Regions from separate parts of the Isoptericola dokdonensis DS-3 genome, predicted to be linked through region 1. Evidence: riboswitches for the same ligand, from Rfam matches in the RefSeq annotation. Region 1 holds a riboswitch; each other region holds the start of a gene.
What was found. A riboswitch is a leader RNA that binds a small molecule or an ion and turns the genes downstream of it on or off. The one in region 1 is predicted to bind S-adenosylmethionine.
Positions count from the first base shown of each region.

Region 2: linked by a shared signal. The riboswitch ahead of I598_RS13000 (hypothetical protein) and the one ahead of I598_RS10165 (aminotransferase class V-fold PLP-dependent enzyme) in region 1 are both predicted to bind S-adenosylmethionine.
Region 3: linked by a shared signal. The riboswitch ahead of I598_RS15670 (hypothetical protein) and the one ahead of I598_RS10165 (aminotransferase class V-fold PLP-dependent enzyme) in region 1 are both predicted to bind S-adenosylmethionine.
Region 4: linked by a shared signal. The riboswitch ahead of I598_RS12565 (methylenetetrahydrofolate reductase) and the one ahead of I598_RS10165 (aminotransferase class V-fold PLP-dependent enzyme) in region 1 are both predicted to bind S-adenosylmethionine.

Region 1 is NZ_CP014209.1:2,178,151-2,181,348, reverse strand. Features, by position in the region: gene I598_RS10175 (O-succinylhomoserine sulfhydrylase) at 1-318, opposite strand, end outside; gene I598_RS10170 (rhodanese-like domain-containing protein) at 387-833, opposite strand; SAM riboswitch class IV at 1,109-1,224, shown strand; gene I598_RS10165 (aminotransferase class V-fold PLP-dependent enzyme) at 1,256-2,683, shown strand; gene I598_RS10160 (amidase) at 2,709-3,198, opposite strand, start outside.
Region 2 is NZ_CP014209.1:2,797,113-2,800,310, reverse strand. Features, by position in the region: gene I598_RS13005 (nuclease-related domain-containing DEAD/DEAH box helicase) at 1-1,150, opposite strand, end outside; gene I598_RS13000 (hypothetical protein) at 1,213-1,827, opposite strand; SAM riboswitch class IV at 1,889-2,006, opposite strand; gene I598_RS12995 (putative quinol monooxygenase) at 2,109-2,411, shown strand; gene I598_RS18140 (helix-hairpin-helix domain-containing protein) at 2,415-2,903, opposite strand; gene I598_RS12985 (M20 family metallopeptidase) at 2,940-3,198, opposite strand, start outside.
Region 3 is NZ_CP014209.1:3,417,674-3,420,871, forward strand. Features, by position in the region: gene I598_RS15660 (DUF1349 domain-containing protein) at 273-878, opposite strand; gene I598_RS15665 (hypothetical protein) at 1,062-1,250, shown strand; SAM riboswitch class IV at 1,342-1,457, shown strand; gene I598_RS15670 (hypothetical protein) at 1,469-2,188, shown strand; gene I598_RS15675 (diguanylate cyclase domain-containing protein) at 2,318-3,198, shown strand, end outside.
Region 4 is NZ_CP014209.1:2,697,107-2,700,304, forward strand. Features, by position in the region: gene metE (5-methyltetrahydropteroyltriglutamate--homocysteine S-methyltransferase) at 1-353, opposite strand, end outside; gene I598_RS12565 (methylenetetrahydrofolate reductase) at 443-1,384, opposite strand; SAM riboswitch class I at 1,429-1,536, opposite strand; gene I598_RS12570 (LuxR C-terminal-related transcriptional regulator) at 1,671-3,198, shown strand, end outside.

The sequences.
Region 1 (3,198 bases):
GGCCGAGACGATGCGCGACCCGGCCGAGACCAGCGCGGCGAGCGTGGTGAACACCGCGGACATGCCGGACGCCGTCGCGTAGCAGGCCTCGGCGCCCTCGACGAGCCGCAGCCGCTCCTCGAACGTGCGGACCGTGGGGTTGCCGTAGCGGGAGTACACGAACCGCGAGTGGTCGCCGCTGAACGCGGCCTCGGCGTCGGCCGCCGAGTCGTAGACGTAGCCCTGCGTGAGGAACAGGCCCTCGGAGGTCTCGTTGAAGTCGGAGCGGCGGTGCCCGCCGCGCACGGCCAGGGTGGCGGGGCGCACGGTGTCGGGCAGCGGGCCGCGACCGGACCCGCCGACGAGCTCGGGGTTCGCGCCCGGTCCGGTGGGGATCTCGACGCGGGTCACGGCCGGTACTCCGTGGTGGGCAGGCCGGCGACCTTCCAGCCCTCGCGGGTGCGCAGGCCGTCCAGACCCGGCGCGCCCTCGAAGCCCTCGAGCACGTTGTACGACGGCGCGATCCCGGCCGACGTCGCCAGGCGGGCCGCGCCGATGGAGCGCTGGCCGGACCGACACAGGAACACGACGGGGCCGTCACCCGCGACCCCCGCGGCCGCGAGCTCGGTGAGGAAGCCCGGGTTGGGGCGGCCGTCGGCCGTGACCCACTGGGTGAGGACGACCTGCTTGCCGAGCTCCGCGACGTCGGGCACGCCGATCAGGCGCCACTCGCCCTCGGTGCGGACGTCGACGAGCACGGCGTCGGGGGATCCGGCGAGCAGGTCCCACGCCTGCTGCGGGGTGATGTCTCCGGCGTAGCCCTCGGCGGGCCGAGCCTGCACGGTCGCGGTCATCGCGCACTCCTCCATCGGTCGTGGCGGTAGCACCCGCGCCCGGTCCCCGGCCTCGCGTCGCGTCGACGGCGGTGCCCGGTCCCGCGGGGTTGCTGCGGCGTCGTCGTGCCACGTCACTCGGCCGCTCGGGATGGTCACGGCGATCGTACGACAGCGGTCCCGCTCTGCGGGACGGGTGTCTCGCAGAGCGAGCATGCGGGCGCTCATCGCCCGCATCGTGAGACACCCGTCCCAAGGCTTGACGACGGCAAGGTGGCGCCGCAGCATGGATGCCAGGTCATGAGCGCCAGCGCGAAGCCCCGGCTCGCTGGCCGGCAACCCTCCCCTCGCGGCGGGGTGCCCCGGGTGACGACCAGGCACGACGTCGACCGGCGTCGGGCAAGCGCGGGGAGGCACCTCCCCGGACCACAGGAGGTACCGCCATGACCACGCTCACCGAGGCCCCCGCCTGTACGCAGGTCGACACCGTCGCCGACCACGCCCCCGTCCTGCCCGTCACCGGGCACGACACCCTCGCGCCGCTCGTGGACGGCCGCCGCGTCCCCTACGCGAACCTCGACGTCGCGGCCTCCGCCCCGGCCCTGCAGGCCGTCGCCGACCGCGTCGCCGCCACCCTCCCGCTGTACGCCTCCGTGCACCGCGGCGCCGGATACCTCTCGCAGGTCTCCACCGCCCTCTACGAGCAGGCACGACGCACCATCGGCGACTTCGTCGGCGCCCGCGAGGACGACGTCACGATCGTCGTGCGCAACACCACCGACGCGCTCAACCTGCTCGCCGGCTGCGTGCCCGCCGCCACCGACGGCACGCCCGGCCGCGTCCTCGTCCTCGACGTGGAGCACCACGCGAACTTCCTGCCCTGGCAGCGCGAGGCCGACGCGACCGTCGTCACCGGGCGGGACACCGCCGCGGCCACCGTGCAGGCGTTGCGCGACGAGCTGGCCGCCGGGGCCGCAGCGGGCCGCGGGTACGCGCTGCTCTCCGTCACCGGGGCGTCCAACGTCACCGGCGAGGCGCTCGACGTCGCCGCGCTCGTCGCCGCCGCGCACGACCACGGCGCCCGCCTCCTCCTCGACGGCGCCCAGCTCGTGCCGCACCGCCGCTTCTCGCTGGAGGCCACGGGCGTCGACTACGTCGCGTTCTCCGGGCACAAGACGTACGCGCCGTTCGGCGGCGGCGCGCTGGTCGGCCGCCGCGACTGGCTCGACACCGGCACCCCCTACCTCGCGGGCGGTGGCGCCGTGCGCCGCGTTCGCACCGACGCCACCGAGTGGCACGACGCCCCCGCCCGCCACGAGGCCGGGTCGCCCAACGTGCTCGGCGCCGTCTCGCTCGCGGCCGCCTGCCAGGCCCTCGCCGAGGTCGACCCCGACGAGCTGCGCGAGCACGAGGACGCGCTGCGCCGTCGTCTCGTCGCCGGGCTCGGCGCCATCGACGGCGTCGACGTCGTGCACCTGTGGCCCGACGCCGCCGACACCGTCGGCGTGGTGACCTTCACCGTCGCCGGCTGCGACGCGGGCCTCGTCGCCGCCTACCTGTCCGCCGAGCACGGCATCGGTGTGCGCGACGGCCGGTTCTGCGCCCATCCGCTGCTCGCCCGGCTTGGCCTCGACGGTGGCGCCGTGCGTGCCTCCGTCGGCGTCGGCACCGCCGGCGAGGAGGTCGAACGGCTCGTCGCCGCCGTCGCGGCCCTCGTCGCCGACGGCCCGCAGGCGCGCTACGACGTCGTCGACGGGCTGTGGATCGTGGTGGACGACCCGCGTCCCGTGCCCGAGGGCTCCGGCCTGGAAGGTCTGCTCGCGACCGCCGCGCTGGGCGCCGAGGACGCCGTCGGCTGCCTGCCCGACTGACCTGCCGGGGGGCGAAGCCGACCGGCTACCAGACGGGCGGGTGCTTCTCCGGCCAGCGCAGCACGTCCTCGAGCTGGGCGGCGATCGCCAGCAGCGCCGCCTCCCCGCCCGGACGCCCGATGATCTGCACCCCCATCGGCAGCCCGTCGGCGGTCCAGTGCGCCGGCACCGTGATCGCCGGCAGACCCGCGACGTTCAACCACGACGTGAACGGCGTGTACTGGCACTGCTGGACGAAGTTGCGGTCCGGGTCCTCGGGGTCGAACCAGCCCACCGGGCGCGGCGTCATCGCCAGCGCCGGCGTCACCACCGCGTCCAGGTCGCCGAACCCCGCGACGAGCCGCCGCTCGAACGCCACCAGCGTGCGCAGCGCCGCCACCAGCTCGCGCGCCGGGACCTCCCGCCCGCGCCGCACCAGCCAGGCCGTCAACGGCTCCATCCGGTCCAGCGTCGCGTCGTCGTCGACCGGCACCGCCGACGCACCCGCCATCCACAGGGTGCGGAACGCGTCGCCG
Region 2 (3,198 bases), 620 kb from region 1:
GGGTGACGGGCACGAGGTCGAGGGGTGCCTGCCCGTCGCGGGGGAAGACGCGCTGCGCGTCGTCGAGGAAGACGGTGAGGCCGCCGTGGTCGGGGTCGCGCAGGCAGCGCAGCAGCGACGGCCACCACAGGTCGCCGAAGTCCTGCGCCTCGTCGACGACGACGGCGTCGAACAGGTCGTCCGGCCCGCGCTCGCCGGCGAGGCGGCCGAGCTCGAGCGGCAGGTCGCGCTCCCAGTAGTCAGGGTCGTCGTCGCGGCCGCCGGTGGCGCCCCAGCTGCGGGGCAGGTCGTGGAAGAGCCCGACGTAGGCGGGTCGTTCCCGCGCTGGCCAGGTGGCGGTGATCCGTTCGAGGTAGCGGCCGAGGCCGCGGGAGTAGCAGAGCAGGGCGACCCGCTCCCCGGCGCGGGTGCGGCGTCGGGCCTGCTCCAGCGCGAGGTACGTCTTGCCGGACCCGGCGCCGCCGACGACGCGCAGGCGCCGCACCTGGGCGAACAGGTCGAGGACGCGGGACTGGTCGCGGGTCATCTGCTCGAGCCAGGTCTCGTGCTCGAGCGCACGGGTGAGGTGCTCGGCGTGGCCGGGGAAACCGCCGGCGAGGGACGTGGCGAGCTCGTCGACGCCGAGGTCGTCGAGCGGGAAGTGCCCCTGCCCGTGCCGTTCGATCGCGTGCTTGACGCGCGCCGCGACCTGACCGGGTGACTCGAGGTCGCCCCGGTCGACCAGCATGTCGCGGGGCAGGTCGAGCGTCTGCCAGTCGCCCGGCACGTACCGGTGCGGGAACGCGACGAGGTGCGCGGTGCGGGACGACGCCGCCAGGTCGCCGCGCTCGCGCAGCAGCGCCTGCAGGGCGTGGCGGGCGCCCTGCACCTGCGCGACGGGGTCGATGCGGTGCCGCGCGTCCCCGCTGCCCTGGTACCAGGCGCCGTCGACCCGGTCGACGTACCCGCCCTTGACTTCGATCGCGGCGATCCCGACCCCGGGCCAGGCGACGAGCACGTCGATCTCGTACTCCTGTGCGCCCTCCTGCAGGTGGACGCCGTGGAACAGGGCGGCGCCGTCCGGCAGCGCGTCCGCGAGCGCCTCCCACACGGCGCGCTCGGCGCCGCCGTCGTCGGGGAACCGGGGGTCGGGCGGGAGGAGGCGCACCATGCCCACTTCGTACCGGATTCCCTTGTCCGCGTCACGCGTGCGCCAGGGAACGGTCGCCGCCGTCACCGGATTTCACCCGGGTGCTGCGCGAGACTGCTGGTCGGGTGCACGGCCCTCGCCCAGGCGAGGTGCCGACGGCGCTGCTCGGCCCCGTCCCACGGGCGACGACGCCAGTCGTCGAACCAGGCGAAGCGGACGGCCGCCGTACGGGCCACGGTGACGACACCACCGCGCGAGGGCACGGCACCCCAGTACGGCGCGTGGTCGTCGAGGACGAACACCGGCAGTCCGCCCGCCACCGCGCCTACCCATAGGTCCCCGAACGCGAGCGTGGCGTGGGCGGTGGTGCGGCGCGTCAGGCTCTCGCCCTGGATCGTCGTGACCAGCGGGCTCCCACCGCGCGCGGCGGCGACCTCCCGATCGAGACGCAGGCAGTCGTCGCAGACGTGCCGCTGCGCGTCCTTGAAGTTCCGCAGGGGCACGGTGGCACGAAGGCAGACCTGGCAGAGCCGGTGCGCCCGGACTGCCGCCGTGCAGGAGCGCCGGGACCGCGGCCGCTGGACCCCGGTGTGGACGGGGCAGACGAGCTCGCCGACCGAGCTGAGGGCGGTGCGGCACGGGTCGTCGGCGTCGACCTCGTGGACGGTGCCGTGCGGGGTGCGGAACGTGAAGGACATGCGGGCTCCCGGGTCAGGGGCCGACGACGTCGGTGCGCCGGAGCGCTCCGAGGTGACGTCGACCTCGCTCTTCCCTGCGCCTGTCGGCGCGGGGCGGGTCTTCCTCCTGGGGCACCGTGCGCGAGGGGCGCGGTTGCCGGACCGGCACGCGGAGGGCGTGTTGCCGGTCGCTCGTGACCTGGGCAGATGTCTACCCGACGGGTCGGTGACCTGGCAACTCGGCCGTGGCGGCACGCACCTGGTCGGGCGCGGTGTCGGACGGCGGGGCTACGGTCGTGCGCATGACCTACGCCAACGTCGGCACCCTCGGTACGGCCCCCGGGCGGCGGGACGAGCTCGTCGCGCACCTCACGCGGCGCAGCCCCGAGCTCGCGGCCGCGGGCTGCCTGCTCTACGAGGTCGGCACCCACGACGACCACCCGGACACCGTGTTCGTCGCCGAGCTGTGGACGTCCGCGGCGGCGCACCGCGACTCCTTGGAGCTGCCGGCGGTCCAGGAGTCCATCGCCGCTGCCCGCCCGCTGCTGTCCGGGGAGTTCGGCGGGTTCGACTTCACCGTCGCGGGCTCACCGCTGCGGGGCTGAGCCTCAGCCGATCGCCTCGCGCAGCAGGCGCACGGCACGCGGCCCGACGCCGTGCAACGCCAGCAGGTCCCCGTCGGAGCGTTCGGCGACCGCCGCGAGCGTCGTGATCCCGGCGCCCGCGAGCGCCCGGGTCGCGGGCCGCCCGATGGTGGCCGGCAGGTCGCCGACCGACCCGGGCGCGGCGGAGTCCGCCGCCACCACCGTCTCGACGAGCTCGTGCGGAGCGCACGCGAGCCAGGCGCGCCGCACCCAGTGGTTGAGCTGCTGCCCATCGAGGTCGTCGAGGCCCACCGCGACGCCGCCGGGCGACTCCTCGGCGCCGCCGATCTGTCCGAGCAGGGCTTCGGCGTCCGCCGCGTCGAGCGCGAGCTGGATCCCGATGCCCGGTACGGCCGAGACGAACACGACGTCGTGCACCCGGAAGGCACCCTCGGACTCGACGACGTCGGGCAGCGCGAGGGCGGCCTGGCGGAGCTGTTTCTCGGAGGTCATGCGTCCACGCTCGCACGGACGCGGCCTGTGCGCCGGTCAGTCGAAGTAGGAGGGCACGTCGATCGACCCGCCGGCGGCGGAGAACTCGTCGTCGACGGCGGCGCGGAGGCCGTCGTCGCACAGGTAGTCGAGCGCGGTGAGTGCCAGCCCGGCGGCGCCGTCGACGGCGGCGGCCACCGCGCGGGCGGAGCCGGCGGCGGCGGCGAAGTCTTTGGTGTGCAGCGCGACGGCCGGGTCGGCGACCTTGATGAGCGGGTGGATGCCCGGCACCCGGAAGCTGATGTTGCCGAAGTCG
Region 3 (3,198 bases), 1.2 Mb from region 1:
GTTCTTCAGCCTGGGCCGACGTGGGAAGCGCAACTACTGCCAGCAGAACGAGTGCCGCACCCACTGCAGGCAGCGGAGTGCGGACGTGACGCGCGGAACGGTGACTACGTCTCATGGGAACGCTCCTGATGCCGGGTCCAGTGCGAGGCAATCGTGGCCGGGGAGGGACCCCGGCGAGAACGGGCCGGTCGGACCAGGTGGTTCGGTGCCGCACGCCGTGTCGTCCACAGAACTTCGCCATCGTATCGTCGGCGTTCGCGCACTGCGCGGCGTCAGGAACCGTCGCGCGGATCGGTCAGCCTCGTCGGTGCGAAGGTGATCTCGTCGAAGGTGACCTCGCAGCCGTCGCCGGTCGGTGACTGCACCTCGAACCCGACCTGTGGTGTCGAGCCGTGCGAGTCGAGCCCGAAGATGCGCACCATGTCCCAGGTGCGCCCGTCGTGGGAGGCGTGGAACAGGTAGATGCCGTCGACCCGGCTGATGCGCAGCCAGGCGGTCGCGCCGACGACGGTGAAGGCGTTGGCGTCGTCGGAGACCGTGCGGTTGACCACCGACACCACCGTCGGCGAGCCGTTCGGCGCGGCCTCGAAGCACAGCTTCGCCCAGTGCTGCTCGTCGTGCCAGACGAGCAGCACCCCTGCGTCGAACGTCGCCCGGAACCCGACGGTGACGCGCGCGCTGAGCTGGAAGTCGCCCTGTGGCGCCTCGCCCAGCAGGGTGGCCGCGTCGAGCTTGGCGGGCTGGTCGGGGAACGGCGGGACGAAGATGTCGGTGCCCGGCTCCGCGGAGGCCCGGACCCCGTCGGTGCCGACGATCTTCCACGGGACCCGGGACGGGACGAGCGTGAAGGGGAGCGGGGGGACGGCGAGAGCGGACATGGAACTCCTCGGCAGTGAAGGGGTCGGTGCTGGTGGGCCGGCCGCCAGCCAGGATGCCATCGGCTCGTCGCGAGGGACGACTCGGGCGGTCGGGTGGGCGTGCCCTGATGAGCGACTCAGGGCTCGGACGGCCGAGCGGGTTCGACGTGCCGCGAACCGGTGCCCCTGGCATCATTCGGAGTGATGTCAGCGCTTTCCCGTTCTCTGCACCGCGCCCTCCGTGCCGTCGTCGGCAAGCTGGTCGGGGACGACCCGCACCCGCGGTACTCCGACCTCGACGAGGCGGACGGGCTCCACCACCGGCAGGCCGCGCCGTCGGCCGGCACCCAGGAGCGCGACGACGACGCGGACGGGAACGCGAACGCCGCCTGACCCACCCGATGTCGTCGACGTCGCGGGCCCGCACCGACGCGGGCGCGTCGTCCGGCGGCGTGTGTCGGAGCGATCGGCTACATTCTCCCCAGGTCACGAGCGACCAGCGACACGCCCTCCGCGTGCTGGTCCGGCAACCGCGCCCCTCGCGCACGGTGCCCCAGGAGGAAGACCGGCCCGCCACGACCGTGGCGGGAAGAGCGAAGGGAGAACTCTCGATGTCCGACTACACCCTCGACCTCGACGGCTTCGTCGAGCCGGTCCGGCCGTCCGCCGAGACCGCGAGACTGCGACGCCACGGCATCGCCTCGACGACCGGCGACCACCTGTGCACCGCCTGCCTGGTGGGGACGTGGCCCGTCGGCATCGGCCGGCTCTCGCAGACGCTGTGCGACGGCTGCCGTGCGGTCGACACCGAGGTCGCCCGGCGGGCCAGGTTGCCGGGTGGGACGACGGCGGGGCGGTTCCCGCGGGGCACGGCGCGGTGGGGCGGGTTGCACGACGAGTCCGACCCGGACTGGGAGCCGATCCGCGAGGCGCACCGGTACCGGCGGTCGCTGCTGGAGCGGGTCTTCGTGCAGGCGCGTGCGTACGGCCTGGTGCGGCTGGTCGAGCAGGAGGCCGGGCGCCCGCCACGCGAGCTCGTCCTGGTCGGCGACCTGCGTCGGCGCGACGTCCTCGTCGCGGAGCCCGAGGCGCGCGTCGCCCGGTTCGCGCGCTGGCTGGCGGCGCTCGACCCCGCCGGTCACGACGCGCGCTCCGTCGTCCTCGCCGACGTCGTCCCGCTGGCTCGCACGCTGCGTGCTGCGGAGAAGGACGCCCGGCGCCGCCGTGCCCGGAGGGACCTGGAGCGGGTGGCGCGCGAGGCCGTCGCCGCCCCGCGTGCCGTCCTCACCGCGGTCCGGCAGGTCGTGGAGGCCGAGCGGCCGGTCCGGTGACGTGTGGCCCGGCGCCTGCCGACCACGACTGATGACGCGCGGGTGAACGACCGTGAACACTCGCCGAACAGTCGCCGCGGATGCCGATTTCGCCCGACATGTCCGGAACGGCGTCACCATACTGACGCCGTGCATGACGAGATCAGCCAGGTGGCCCGGCACCGGCAGCTCCGCGGCGGCGTGCGGCTCGCCGGGGTCGTGTCCGACCTCGCGCAACCCCTCACCGTCGTCGGGTCCTCCATGCCCGTGGGGCAGCTCGAGGTGATGTTCCGCAACCCCGAGGTGACCTGCGTCGTCGTCGAGGACGAGGAGTCCGACCGGGTCGGCATGGTGATGCGCGCCGGTCTCGCCGCCGCGCTGACCGGACGTCTCGGGTACGGGCGCGCCGTCCTGGAGCGCCGGCCTGTCGCGACGGTCACCCACTGGGAGCCGATGGTCGTGCGTCCCGACGAGGCCGTCTCCGCCGTCGCGACGCGCGCCATGGAGCGCACCGAGGAGCACCGCTACGACGACGTCCTCGTCGCCGGGCCGACGTGGGCGGGCGCGGGGACGGCCGATCTCATGCGGTCCCTCGTGGCGGCGCTCGCGGAGCGGTCCTCGGTGGACCCGCAGACCCGGCTGCCCGCCCGGGCCGCCACGTGGCACTCCCTGGGGCGGCGCTGCGAGCTCGTGCGTGGCGGCGGGACGCGGGTCGTCGTCGTCCTGCTGGACGTCGCGGGCATGTCGCGGCTCAACGCGCGGCACGGCCTGGCCACGGGCGACGCCGTCCTCACCGAGCTCGGCGCGCGGTTGCGGGACGACCTGCCGCGCGGCTGCGAGGCCGGGCGCGTCGACGGGGACCGGTTCGCCGTCCTCGCGATCCTGCCGCCCATGGACGACGTGCACGCGGCGGCGTCCGCGGACCAGCTGCGCCGGTACGTGCTCGCCCGGGTCATGGAGCCGCCCGCCCACCTCGACGCCCTGGTCTGGCCGGACCTGCGCTCGTCCGTGGTGTGGTCCGCGGAGGGTTC
Region 4 (3,198 bases), 520 kb from region 1:
GTGAAGTAGGCGGCGGCGTCGAGCCGACCCGCGGCGTCGGTGAGGGGGGTGAACCGGGCGGGCACGGCGCCGAGCGTCGCGACGACGTCGAGCACCTGGTCGTAGGACGAGAACGACCCGGGCACGGAGCCGTCGGACGGGTCGAGCCCGAGCTCGACGAGCCGTTGCACGGTGGCGAGCCGCAGGTCGGCGGCCGTGGCCTCGAGCTCGGCGGCGGTGGTGCGCCCGGCCCAGAACGCCTCGACGGCGCGCTTGAGCTCGCGGCGCCGCCCGATGCGGGGGTAGCCGAGGACGGTGCCGCCGGGGAAGGCGGGCGACGTGGACGCAGGGACGGGGGTGACGCTGGTGGACATGAGCTCTCCTCAGATGGGTAGACGCCGCCGGGGTACGCCACGGCAACCGTCGTCCCGGGGGACGACGGGGAGCCGCTGCGGTCAGCGGGTCAGACTGCGGGGATGCTCGGTACCCACGGCCTTCTGGCCAGGTCGACGCCGTCGGACGGCGTACCGCCGAGGTTGACACCCTCGAGCAGGTCCAGAGCGGGACGGAACTGGTTGAACGTGTACACGTGCAGGCCGGGGGCGCCGGCGTCGAGCACGCGCTGGGCGAGCTCGGTGCCGTAGGCCGTGCCGTAGGCGTGCTGCGCCTCGGCGTCCGGCAGGGCGTCGAGCGCGTCCAGCAGGTGCTGGGGCGCGCGGACGCCGGTGAGCTCCTCGACGCGACGGAGCCGGCGCGGGTCCGTCGTGGGCAGCAGCCCGGCGAGGATCGGGATCGTCACCCCGGCCGCGCGGGCCGCAGTGACGAAGTCGGTGTACGAGGTGGCCTCGTAGAACAGCTGGGTGATGGCGAAGGACGCCCCGGCCTGCTGCTTCTCCAGCAGGCGCTGCACCTCCTGGGCGCGCGTGGTGCCGGCCTGGACGTTGCCGTCGACGAACGTGGCGACGGCGATGGTCAGGGGGCGGGCGGCACCGCGCAGCGCCGTGGAGGGGTCGGACTCGCAGCGGCGCGCCTCGACCTCCCGCAGCAGGGCGATGAGCTCGAGCGAGGAGTGCACGCCGTCGGCGGGAGGCCGCCAGTCGGGCTGGTCCTTCGGGGGGTCCCCGCGCAGCGCGAGCACGGTGCGGACCCCGGCCTCGAGGAACGTGTCGATGACCGCCGAGACGTCCTCGCGGGACGCCCCGACGCAGGTGAGGTGCGCGACGGGCAGCACGGAGGTGCCGGCCAGGAGCGTGGCGACGACGTCGCGTGCCGTGTCGCGGTCACCGCCGCCGGCGCCGTACGTGACCGACACGAAGTCGGGCCGCGCGTCGACCAGACGGCGGGCCGTCTCCCAGAACCTGGGCGCGGCGGCGGGCCGCCGCGGCGGCATGAGCTCGAAGCTCACCGTCGGACGGTGCGGGTGCGGTAGTGCCTCTGCGACCATGCGTCACTCCATCGGGCCTGGTGTTGAGCACCTTCGTCCTCGGGAGGCTTCCGTCGGAGAACGGGTTGCTGCGGCGTCGTCGAGCCAGGACTCTCGGCCGCTCTGGATGGCTTGGCGACGACTCTAGAGCCTGTTCGACCAGCGGACAACACTCTCCACATCGTGAGACGCCCGTGTCTGCTCTCCGACGACGGCGCGACGACCGACTCACCAGGCGCGAGCCCGCCGACCTTCCTAGCATGACCCCATGGCGCTGCCCCGGCTGCACGAGCACGTCGTCGCCGACGTCGTCGACGGCGTCCGCGCGGGGACCAGCACCGTCGTGACCGGCCTGCCCGGGGCCGGCCGCACCGCCGTCCTGCGCCGCGTCGGCGACCTGCTCGGCGACGACGGGTACCGGCTGCTGACCGTCCGCGGAGCCCGTGCCCTCCAGGACAGGCCGCTCGAGGCGCTCGCGGTCAGCACGCTGGGCGTCGAGCGGCCCGCCCGCGGCCCGTCGCTGCTCGCCACCTACGTGACCGCGCTCGAACGACAGGCCGAGGGCGGCCGCCTCGTGCTCCTCGTCGACGACGTCGACGACCTCGACGCGGACTCCGTCGGCGCGCTGGTCGCCGCCTGGGGGCGGGTCCCGTTCCCCGTCGTCGCCACCTCGCGGCCCGCGCTGCCGGCCTCCGACGGTCGCGGGCTCGTCGCCTCCGTCACGCCGGTCGACCTGGTCGAGCTGCCGCCGCTGTCCTACGAGGACTCCGCGCGCCTCGCCGAGAGCGTCGTCGGCGGCCCCCTCGCCGCCGAGACCGCCGGGCGCATCCATGCCAAATCCGGCGGGATGCCGGGTTTCGTCGCCGGCATCGCGCGCACCGCGCGCCGCGGCGGTCGCCTCGTCCGCGTGGACGGCGTCTGGCGGGCCCACGGCGAGCTCTGGGCGCCCGCGCTGGCCGCCACCGTCGACCGGCTCACCGCCGGGCTCGACACCGAGACGCTGCACGCCGCCCAGGTCCTGGCGCTCGCCGGACCGGTCACCACGACCGTCGCCCGGCGGCTCGTGCCCTGGCCGGTCCTCGAGCAGCTCGACGGTCACGGCCTGCTGCGCACCCTGCGGCAGGCCGACCGCGACCACGTCGCGCTCTACCCGCCCCTCGTCGCCGAGCAGCTCCAGCACGCCGGGCGCAGCACGCTGCGGCTGCGCGTCACCCAGGAGATCAGCCGCGCCCTGTCCGGCGACGTCCCCGAAGGTCTCAGCGGACCTGTCGAGGCGCGGCAGGTGCGGGCCGGCCTCGAGGTGTCCACCGCCGAGGGCCGCGAGACCAGCACGCTGCGCAACCGGCTCATCGCCGAGCACGTGCTGCGGCAGCGCGCCGTCCGCGGCGCCGAGTGGGAGCACGACCGCACCGCGGCCACCGCCGTCCCCTACCTGGAGACCCTGCTCGTCCAGGGCGGCAAGGGCTCGGCGGAGGTCGTCGCGGGCACCCGGGAGGTCGGCGACCCCACCGCCGTCGCCCTGCTGCGGGCCATGGAGGCGGTCCGGCTCGCGGTCGAGGTCGGGGACGTCGACGCGGCCCACCGCGCCCTCTCCGCCCCGCTGCCCGCCGCGATCGCCCGCGAACCCGGTCTCGACCGGCTCCTCGCGGCCCTCGACCGGCGCCTGAGCCTCGTCGTCGAGGGTGTCGGGACTGGTGCCGCAGAGCCGGACGCCCCGGTCGTGCGGCCCGCCGACGACGAACCGAGCAGCGTCGGGGCGCTCGGCACCGAGGTCGGGGGAGTCGTCCAGGCCGAGC